3 regions of the Tissierella sp. QWL-11 genome follow, and region 1 is predicted to be linked to each of the others. Evidence: riboswitches for the same ligand, from Rfam matches in the RefSeq annotation. Region 1 holds a riboswitch; each other region holds the start of a gene.
What was found. A riboswitch is a leader RNA that binds a small molecule or an ion and turns the genes downstream of it on or off. The one in region 1 is predicted to bind cobalamin.
Positions count from the first base shown of each region.

Region 2: it holds a riboswitch for cobalamin, as region 1 does, so the genes downstream of both, AC4PG3_RS04655 (ABC transporter substrate-binding protein) here and hemA (glutamyl-tRNA reductase) in region 1, are expected to answer to the same signal.
Region 3: it holds a riboswitch for cobalamin, as region 1 does, so the genes downstream of both, AC4PG3_RS10090 (cobyric acid synthase) here and hemA (glutamyl-tRNA reductase) in region 1, are expected to answer to the same signal.

Region 1 covers NZ_CM178750.1:1,765,312-1,768,603, reverse strand. Annotated here, with positions in the region: gene AC4PG3_RS08610 (serine hydrolase) at 1-1,018, shown strand, start outside; gene AC4PG3_RS08605 (TraR/DksA C4-type zinc finger protein) at 1,086-1,664, shown strand; cobalamin riboswitch at 1,728-1,906, shown strand; gene hemA (glutamyl-tRNA reductase) at 2,020-3,252, shown strand; gene AC4PG3_RS08595 (precorrin-2 dehydrogenase/sirohydrochlorin ferrochelatase family protein) at 3,262-3,292, shown strand, end outside.
Region 2 covers NZ_CM178750.1:981,668-984,959, reverse strand. Annotated here, with positions in the region: gene AC4PG3_RS04660 (FecCD family ABC transporter permease) at 1-722, opposite strand, end outside; gene AC4PG3_RS04655 (ABC transporter substrate-binding protein) at 751-1,965, opposite strand; cobalamin riboswitch at 2,099-2,272, opposite strand; gene AC4PG3_RS04650 (H-type small acid-soluble spore protein) at 2,507-2,698, shown strand; gene AC4PG3_RS04645 (heme NO-binding domain-containing protein) at 2,940-3,292, shown strand, end outside.
Region 3 covers NZ_CM178750.1:2,044,051-2,047,342, reverse strand. Annotated here, with positions in the region: gene AC4PG3_RS10100 (cysteine-rich small domain-containing protein) at 1-272, shown strand, start outside; gene AC4PG3_RS10095 (DMT family transporter) at 297-1,193, shown strand; cobalamin riboswitch at 1,334-1,507, shown strand; gene AC4PG3_RS10090 (cobyric acid synthase) at 1,738-2,580, shown strand; gene cbiB (adenosylcobinamide-phosphate synthase CbiB) at 2,577-3,292, shown strand, end outside.

The DNA of each region.
Region 1 (3,292 bases):
AAATGGAGATAAAATTACTATTCACAATTTATTAACCCATACTTCAGGTTTAGAAAATTACACTAGTACATTGGAATTTTTCATTTCAGACTTAAATAATAAAGACCCTTTAAATATGCTTAAACTAGTAGAGGATAAGCCATTACTCTTTACCCCAGGAGAAAAATATAATTATAGTAATACAAACTATCTAATCCTAGGAATAATAGTAGAAAAGGTATCAAATATGAGCTATGAAGAATATTTAAAAGAAAATATATTTAATCCATTAGATATGAATGATACAAATGTGGCATATGGAAAAGACGTGGAAGTCCCAGATGTAAATACTTATGGAGGATTTTTAGAAGTCTTACCAGTAGATGATAGACTTATTTTAACTCAAGCATATGGGGCAGGAAATATTCACTCTACAGTAGAGGATCTGTATAGATGGGATAGAGCATTAAAAGAGGGAAAATTAGTAAAGGAAGAGACATTAGATAAGATATTTAAAGAGCATATAGAGATGGTTCCAGGGATAAGTTATGGATATGGATGGATGATAAGACAGTCACCCTTTGGAAGACAAATATTCCATGGAGGCAATACCTTTGGTTCTACTGCATATATAGAAAACCTTAGAGATTCAGATGTCACAATCATTATCCTAACAAATAATGCTATGTATGATACAGAAACCCTTTCAAATACAATTTTAAATATAATATTTGATAAACCCTATGAGATCCCTGAGAAGTTAGAAGAAGTAAAGATAGAAGACTATTCCATATATGATAGTTATGTAGGGGAATATGATATGGGTGGTGGAGTAATTGTATATATTACAAGGGAAGATGAGGCCCTTTTTGCCCAGCTTACGGGACAAGAAAAATATCCAATATTTCCCATGGATGAAAATAGGTTCTTTTATAAAATAGTTGATGCAAAGATTACCTTTATAAAAGAAGATGAGAAAGTAAATTCTCTAGTATTAAACCAATTTAACTATGATATGGAAGCTATAAAGATAAATTAAAGCTCTTTATATATTTATATCTTTAGTGGGCATATTATTAGATATAGATATGTAAAGGAGAATTTAAATGTACAATAAAAAACTTGAATACTTTAAAAATAGACTACTAGAAGAGAGAAAGAATGTACTAGAAGCTTTAGAAGGTAGACAAAATAATAAAGAGAATACTCTAGAGTTTCAAGATAGGGAGTTATCATCTTATGATAATCATCCAGCGGATATAGCTACTGAAGTATATATGATGGAACAAGACAAGGGATTTGAAGATCAATATATAGATACAATAGAAGAAATAGATAGATCACTAGAAGATATAGAAGATAACAACTATGGGTATTGTTCAAATTGTGACAAGATGATTGGTGAAGAAAGATTAGAAATAATTCCATATGCGAAGACCTGTTTGAAATGTTCAGATGAAGACAAAGAAGGTAAAAATAGAAAAGAAGTATTAGATAATAGAGGTTTTAAATCCAGAAGATATGAAACCTTGGATTACTCTATAAACCCTAGAAAAGACAATGTAGGTTATGACAAAAATGATATTTACCAAGATACAATGCAAGATAATTTAGTACTAAAAGATCCATCATTTTCTACAGGAGATAATATGGGAATATTCGACGAAAATGAAAATCTAGTATAGAGTGATTTATTAATATTGCTAAAATCCAAATACTATGATAAGATGATAAAGAAAATTGAGAATAAAATATTATAAACAATAGGTTCTTTTAGAATAATAGGGAAATCGGTGAAAAACCGATACAGCCCCCGCTACTGTAAATGGGTACGAAATTAACTTATACCACTAGATCATATCTAGGAAGGTGTTAAGAGTAGGATGATCCACAAGTCAGGATACCTGCCTAATTGTTTGTATAAAGTGACCTTCGGCGGGAAGTGGGACTTATATATATGTCGTTTTATGTGTTAAATATATTAAACCCCTGACTAAATCGGTCAGGGGTTTTTGTGTTGGTATTAATTGGAGGGAGAATATGAATTTAGGAGTAATAGGAGTAAGCCATAACACTTCTCCTATAGAAGTTAGGGAAAAATTATCCTTTACAACATCGGAAAAAATAGAAGGGGCAAATTTGCTTTTAGATAAATCTATAGAAGAATTAATAATTATCTCTACATGTAATAGGAGTGAAATATATATAGTAAGTGAAAATATTGATATAGCAATAGAAGAAGTAAAAGGTTTTTATAAAGGCTTTTTCAATTTTCCAGAAGTAGAAGAATACTTATTTACAAAAAAGGGAAAAGATGTTATATCACATATATATACAGTGGCTGCAGGACTTGACTCTGTAGTATTGGGAGAAGATCAAATTCTATGCCAAATAAAAGAGGCTATGAATTTCTCCATAGAGCTGGGATTTAGTAAAAAAATTCTAAATAGACTGTTTATGTGTGCCTTAACTGAAGGGAAAAAAATAAGGACTCATATGAAGATATCAGAGATACCACTATCAACTAGTTATATTGGAATAAAACTATTAAAAGAAAAGATGGGCTCATTAAAAGGGAAAAGAGCATTAGTAATTGGAGCTGGAGAGATTTCTAAGCTTGCATTAAAATATTTATTAGAAGAGGATTTAGAAGAAATATATCATACCAATAGAACCCATGGAAAACTGAAGGAAATATTTGAAGAATATGAAAATCTAAGTCCTGTAGAGTACAAAAATAGATATGACATTTTAGAAAAAGTAGATATACTAATAACAGCAACTGGTGCACCTCATACTATTATCTTAAATGAGCATATGAAAGAAATAAAAAAACCATTATATATTATGGACTTAGCCATACCAAGAGATGTAGATGATAGCGTAAAGGAAAAGGGAAATATAAGCCTATATCATATTGATGATTTAAAAAAGGTTTCAAATGAAAATCTGTTGGAAAGAGAAAAATTATCAAAACAAGGACTTCTTATGATAGAAGAAGATGTAGATGCCTATATTGACTGGTTAAACACCATAAAGGTGGATCCGATTTTAAAGTCTCTAAATGAAAGATGCTTTTCTATAAAAAACAATACTTTAGAATACATAAACCGTAAAATTGATTTAGATCCTAGGGAAAAAAAGATAGTAGACAAAATGATTACATCTGCCCTAAAAAGTGTCATAAGAGAACCTATAAAAACTTTAAAAACCACTCAGATAAAAGATCCAGACCAGTATATGGAAATTGTAAAGGACTTATTCCAGATTTAGAGGTGATTTATGTTTTATCCTATAATGATAGATATAAAAG
Region 2 (3,292 bases), 780 kb from region 1:
AATCTAAACATCTTTATATCTATCCCCATACTCTTTGCATAATTTTCTCCCAGCAAATATGCTTCTAAGGGTTTAGATAAGAAAAAAGTAAAAATTATAGTAGGAGGTATTATCCACATGGATAGTTTTAACATGTCCCATGTAACAGCAGAAAAACTACCCTGGGACCAATTATGTAAACTTGCAATATCATTTTCAGATGCAAATGTAATCATAAAATTTGTTCCAGCTGATGCAATATAACCTATCATAATGCCTATGACAATAAGTACAGTTATACTATCTGCTGACTTAGCAAAAAACAATACTAGTAGCATAGCTAACATACTTCCTGCAAAGGAAACTAAAAATAATCTAAAGGGTCCTAAATCTATAAATGGTAATGTTGCTGATGTTAGTATAAAAAATCCAACAAATAATTTAGCTCCTGAAGATATACCTAATACAAAGGGCCCTACTATTGGGTTTTTAAAAAAAGTTTGGAGCAAAAATCCAGCTATGGACAATGCTCCTCCAAATAATACTGCACTTAATATTCTTGGTATTCTTATTTTAAATAATATATTTGATTCCATTGTAGAAAGTTCCCTATCATTAAATATAGTATCCATTAGATCTTTTAAATTCAATTCTACTGACCCTTTTCTAATATTGATACCTACAGATATAATAAGTAGTAAAATTAATACTAGAAAAATAATTGGTGTTCTAATTTTTTTCACTATATCTACTCCTAATCTTTTATATTATTTATTTCATTAAATAAAAATACTCTGTCTCTTCTATTTCTCCATGTGGAGTATAGAATATATCATAATATTCTTCTGTCATATCTGCTACTTTTTCTCCCACTTGCCAGAAGTTTCTCTTTAGACCCCAAACCCTTCCTTCTTGAAATACCTTTGTATCAGCTAGGTAATCTGCCGCTTGTAACATATCATCTAAACTTTGTATGCTATGTCCAGAAACACTGTCATATATTAATATGTCTGTTCCATCCATAGTTTTATAAAATTCTTCTGGTGTCATCCCTGTAGAGCCTCTTTCTTCAACACCTAAGTCTGCTGGATGATATGCTCCTCCTGCCATCTCCATATTTTTCACTTTATATCCTTGTACATGTGTAACTCTAAATGCTTGCTTTGAAGATGAAAAATAGGCCATAGTTACTTTTGGTTTCTCATCTGTACTCTCTTCAATCTTTTTAGCTACTGCGTCTATTCTAGCTAATTCTTCTTCAAAATATTCTTCCGCTTCTTCCTCTTTGTCTAGTAAAGCAGCTATAAATTTAGTCCACTCTAATCTTCCCCTTGGATCATCTTCAATATATGACCCCATGCTTAAATATTTTAATCCTAATTCATCAAACTTAGGAAATAATTTCTCTTCACTTGACTTAGATAATAAGTTTACACTTGGATTTATTGATTGCAACAATTCATAGTCTAAAGCACTACTTTTACCTACATACTTTGCATCTCCATTTTTTACTCTTTCAGCCATATCTTCTATTTTCCATTTTTCTTCTTCATAAGTTACTGCAACTATTCTATCTACTTCATCAATTGGTCTCAACCATGATGGATCTATAGTAGAGTATACTGCAAAAGTGTCTACTGGTTGTTGAATTACAGGTAGTTCTTCCTTCATCTCTGGGATTTCTTTTCCCTCTGGAACTATAAGTACTTTTCTATCAGACGCATCTGTTACAATTTTGTATCCATCTTCATAATAATCTACTGCAAAATGCTCTGCATATTTTAATTCTAATTTCCCTTCATGAACTAGGCCTGTATTTTCGTCAATGACCTTTTCACTTTCTCCACCATTAGACTCTTCTTCATTAACCACTTCATTTCCAGTTTCAATATCATCCTTTGATTCTTCTTTACATGCTACTAGAGATAATGATAAAATTAAGGCCATTATCATAATCCCTCTTATCTTCCAATTTTTCCTGTTCATATTTACTCTCCTTTTTATTAAAACTATTATAAAATTTAAATAGTGGAATAAAAAAAACTCCTTTCGGAGTTTAATTGTCAATGGCTACTTTTTATATAATATATAGTAACGACGACAAAATCTTCCCACCGAAAATCATGTGAAACATTAGTTAGGTATCCTGACTTACACTTCATCCTCCTTCTGCCTTCCCAGTTTTAACCAGTGGCTTATAGAACTTGTCCATGTTTACAGTAGCGGGGGCTGTATTGGCATTTAACCAATTTCCCTAATGTCTATAGTAGACTTCTAATGCTTAAATATTAAATTTTACATTGATAATCATATATTAAATGTATTATTATGTCAATAATTGAAATTTACCTCCCTAAAAGAAATCAAAATCTAAAATTAAAATATTACATATTATTCCTATAATGTAAAATTATTTATCTAAAATTATAATTACAAAACTTTTACCTTTATAGTCATTTTTTATATTGTATATATAATATTATTTTCCTAATACTAATTTAGAAGTAAAAAAATTAGGAGGAGACTAATGAAAGAATTTAAAGCACAGAAAATATTAAATGGAGATAAAAATCAGAAAGTAACTTATAAAAATCAATTAGTATGGTTAGAACATGTAGACGAACAAAAAGGTGAAGCTCTTGTTTCAGTAATGGATACAGGTGAAAAAATGACTGTTCCTATAAACGAATTAGAGTCAAAAGGATCTGGTCTTAGATAAAATTTATATCTATTTTGATTAGTAGTACAATATTTTTTTAATTACTTTTTATTAAAATAAATAGTGTTTGCCAATTTATTTAGGTGAATACTATTTATTTTTTATTTTAGTAATTTAATTATTACTAGTTGTTTTTAATTAATCATTTTTTAAAAGTATTTTATATATTCATTAAAATTTCCTACATTCTAACCGATTATTATATTATGAGATATTTATATAATTAGAGGAGTGAATTATCATGAAAGGTACTATTGTTTCAGCATGGGTCCAAACTTGTAGAGAAGTCTACGGAGAAAATATAACTAATGAATCACTAACGCACTTTAATATAGATAAAGATAGATTTTTTACACCTTCTGAAGATATTGAAGATAGAGTTGCCCTAGGGATTGTTGAGTATATTGCAGGTAAAGTAGGTAAAAGTTCTGATGATATATGGAAAACTATTGGAAATCACAATGTAATTACTTTTTCAAAAGTTTATCCTGCATTTTTCAGATACAAAAATCTATATTCTTTTCTTCAAGCAATGTACGATATACATGTAGTTGTTACTAAAAGAATACCTGGTGCTAAGCCACCTATTTTAGG
Region 3 (3,292 bases), 280 kb from region 1:
ATAAATTTTATACTAATAAGGCGTGTCAATTTTTACCTTGTCATAATGTAGATAATGTGGAGGAATTTAACTGTATGTTTTGTTATTGTCCACTTTATTTCTTGGAAGAGTGTGGAGGAAATTATAAAGATAAACATGGAATAAAAGACTGTAGTGCTTGTCTTATTCCACATAGACCAAATGGATATGACTATATAAACAAAAAAATATCAGAGATAAACGAAAAAAGAGTAATGGAAAGATTGGGAATAGACATTGAAGATGAAAAATAGAAAATAATAAAGTGGGGAAAATAAATGTTAGCTTTGATTGGAGAAATGGCTGCCTTAGGGACAGCCATTTGCTATACACTAAATGGAGTATGCTTTGAAATAGCTGGTAGAAAGGTAGGAACTTTAGCAGTTAATTTTATTAGATTGATAATAGGATTTTTTTTGTTAAGTGTGTTTACTTATTTTTACAGGGGGCAATTACTACCCCTAGATGCTAGTTTACATAATTGGACTTTTCTTGGAATTTCAGGATTAGTAGGTTTTTTTATAGGAGATCTATTTTTATTTCAATCTTATTTAGAAATAGGTACTAGAGTAGGGATGCTAATGACTGCTGCAAGTCCTCCTATAACAGCATTATTGGCATTTTTGTTTTTAGGAGAGAAGGTTTCTCTTGTGGGAATCTTAGGTATGATGTTAACTATGTTTGGTATTTCAATTGTAATCTTGGGAAAAGATACAAATGAAAAAAAGATAAAGATAAATCACAGCGTTAAGGGACTTACATATGCATTTATAGGAGTTGTAGGGCAATCTGTGGGAATGATATTTAGTAAAATAGGAATAGGAGATTATAGTCCTTTTGCAGCTACTCAAATTAGAATTATATCGGGATTTATTGGATTTATACTACTTTTTTTATATCTAGGTAAATGGGGAGATTTGAAAATAGCAATTAAAAATAAAAAAGCTATGACTTACATAAGTTTAGGAGCACTTTTTGGTCCATTTTTAGGAGTTTCTTTGCAATTATTTTCATTACAAAAGACTACAGCAGGCATATCTGCTACTATAACCTCTATAATGCCTGTTACTATAATTCCATTTTCCATATTTTTATATAAGGAAAAACTAAAGTTTAGAGAAGTCCTAGGAGCTGTTATTTCCATAGTAGGGGTGTCTATTTTATTCTTAAAATAAGGGATTACAGCAAAAGTTATTATTTATATAATATTATTTATGAATGTTAATCATATAGGTATAAATGTAAAAATATTGTCTAAATTAATAAAAAATAATGTTTGCAAATAGTATTTTTATATGTTAAGATAAACTTGAAAATTAAATAATATCTTTAGGTTTTAAAATTAAAAGGGAAATGGGTGAAAATCCCATGCAACCCCCGTTACTGTAAATGATGACTAAATCAACTTAATGCCACTGGAGAAATCTGGGAAGGTGTCGGTTTGGTATGATTCATAAGTCAGGAGACCTGCCTAATAGATGAGTAAAACAACTTCGGAGGGAAGTCATGGTTTTAATGTGCAAAATATGATTTACTTTGCTTAATTATATTAGTATATGCCAGTCCTTTTCTCTAGAGAAAAGGACTTTTTTAATTCAATCAATAATAAATAATAGTCTAAGAGAGTATCTATCTTCTAAAATCCATATAATGGGTTACCTCCTTAAAGGTCAAAATCTTTCTTAGACTAATATTATTTTTATTTATAGGAGGAAAACAATGAATATAATGGTTCAAGGAACTACTTCTTCAGCAGGGAAGAGCTTAATGGTCACAGGATTGTGTAAGATGTTTAGAGAAGATGGGTATAATGTCATACCTTTTAAATCTCAAAACATGTCTTCTAAATATTTCCAGACTGCTGAAGGTGCAAAAATGAGTACAGCTCAAGCTCTACAGGCAAAAGCAGCAGGGGTAGACCCTCATCCAGATATGAATCCAATACTATTACAACCCCAAACAGACAGAAAGTCAAAGGTAATTATAAAAGGTGAAGAAAAATATGAGATGGATGCTAGGGAATACTTTGAATTTAAAAATAGTTTAAAAGACATGATAAAGGAAACTTTTCATAAAATAGAAAAAGAAAATGATATTGTCGTTATAGAGGGAGCGGGAAGTCCTGCTGAAATAAATTTAAAGCAAAATGATATAGTCAATATGGGAATGGCTAAGATGGCGGATTCACCAGTATTGCTAGTTGCTGACATAGACAGAGGCGGTGTATTTGCATCTTTATATGGAACAGTTATGCTTTTAGAAGAAGATGAAAGACAAAGGATAAAGGGACTTATAATTAATAAGTTTAGAGGAGATAGAACTCTTTTAGATTCAGGGATAAAGATGATAGAAGAGATGTTAAACATCCCTGTAGTAGGCACAATTCCATATGTAAAATTAGAACTAGTAGATGAAGATACTCTTATAGATTATGACAAAAGATGTAATAATAATCCTCAAAGTGATGAAGAATTGGAAAATGAATTAGATAAACTATCTAATGTATTAAGGGAGAATATGGACATAAAATATATATATAAATTAATGGGAATTGAAAAATGATTAGTGTAATATTGGGATCAATATTAGATTTTTTCATAGGAGATCCCTATAGCTTTCCTCATCCTGTCAAGCTTATGGGAAAAGTAATTGGTTTTGAGGAAAGATTAGCTAGAAAGTTTTTTGAGGATTCACTAAAGCTTGTGGGATTTTTTATAGTAATTATAAATATATTCTTAGGGTTTTTTATGACCTTTTACATATTAAAGATTTTAAAACCTTATGATGTAGCATATTATATTGTGAATATTTACTTAATCTATACAGCTATAGCAGCCAAGTCTTTAGCCTTTGAAGGGAGAAAGATAGTACAAGCTCTTAATGAAGGAATAGATCAAGGTAGAAATCGATTATCTTATATAGTTGGTAGAGATACTAAAAATTTAAATGAAGAAGAAATAATCAATGCTACTGTAGAGACCATAAGTGAGAACACATCAGATGGAATTATAGCTCCTTTATTTTTTATAATATTATTTGGAGCTCCAGGAGGCATGATGTATAAATTTGTAAATACAATGGATTCAATGCTTGGGTATATGGATGAAAAATACAAGGATATAGGATATTTCCCTGCTAAAGTGGATGATATATTAAACTTTATCCCTGCAAGAATTACAGCCTTGCTTATGATCATATCATCTATTGGTAAATTTGATGTTAAAAGAGGATTTAAAATACTATTGAGAGATAGGTTGAAACACAAAAGTCCAAA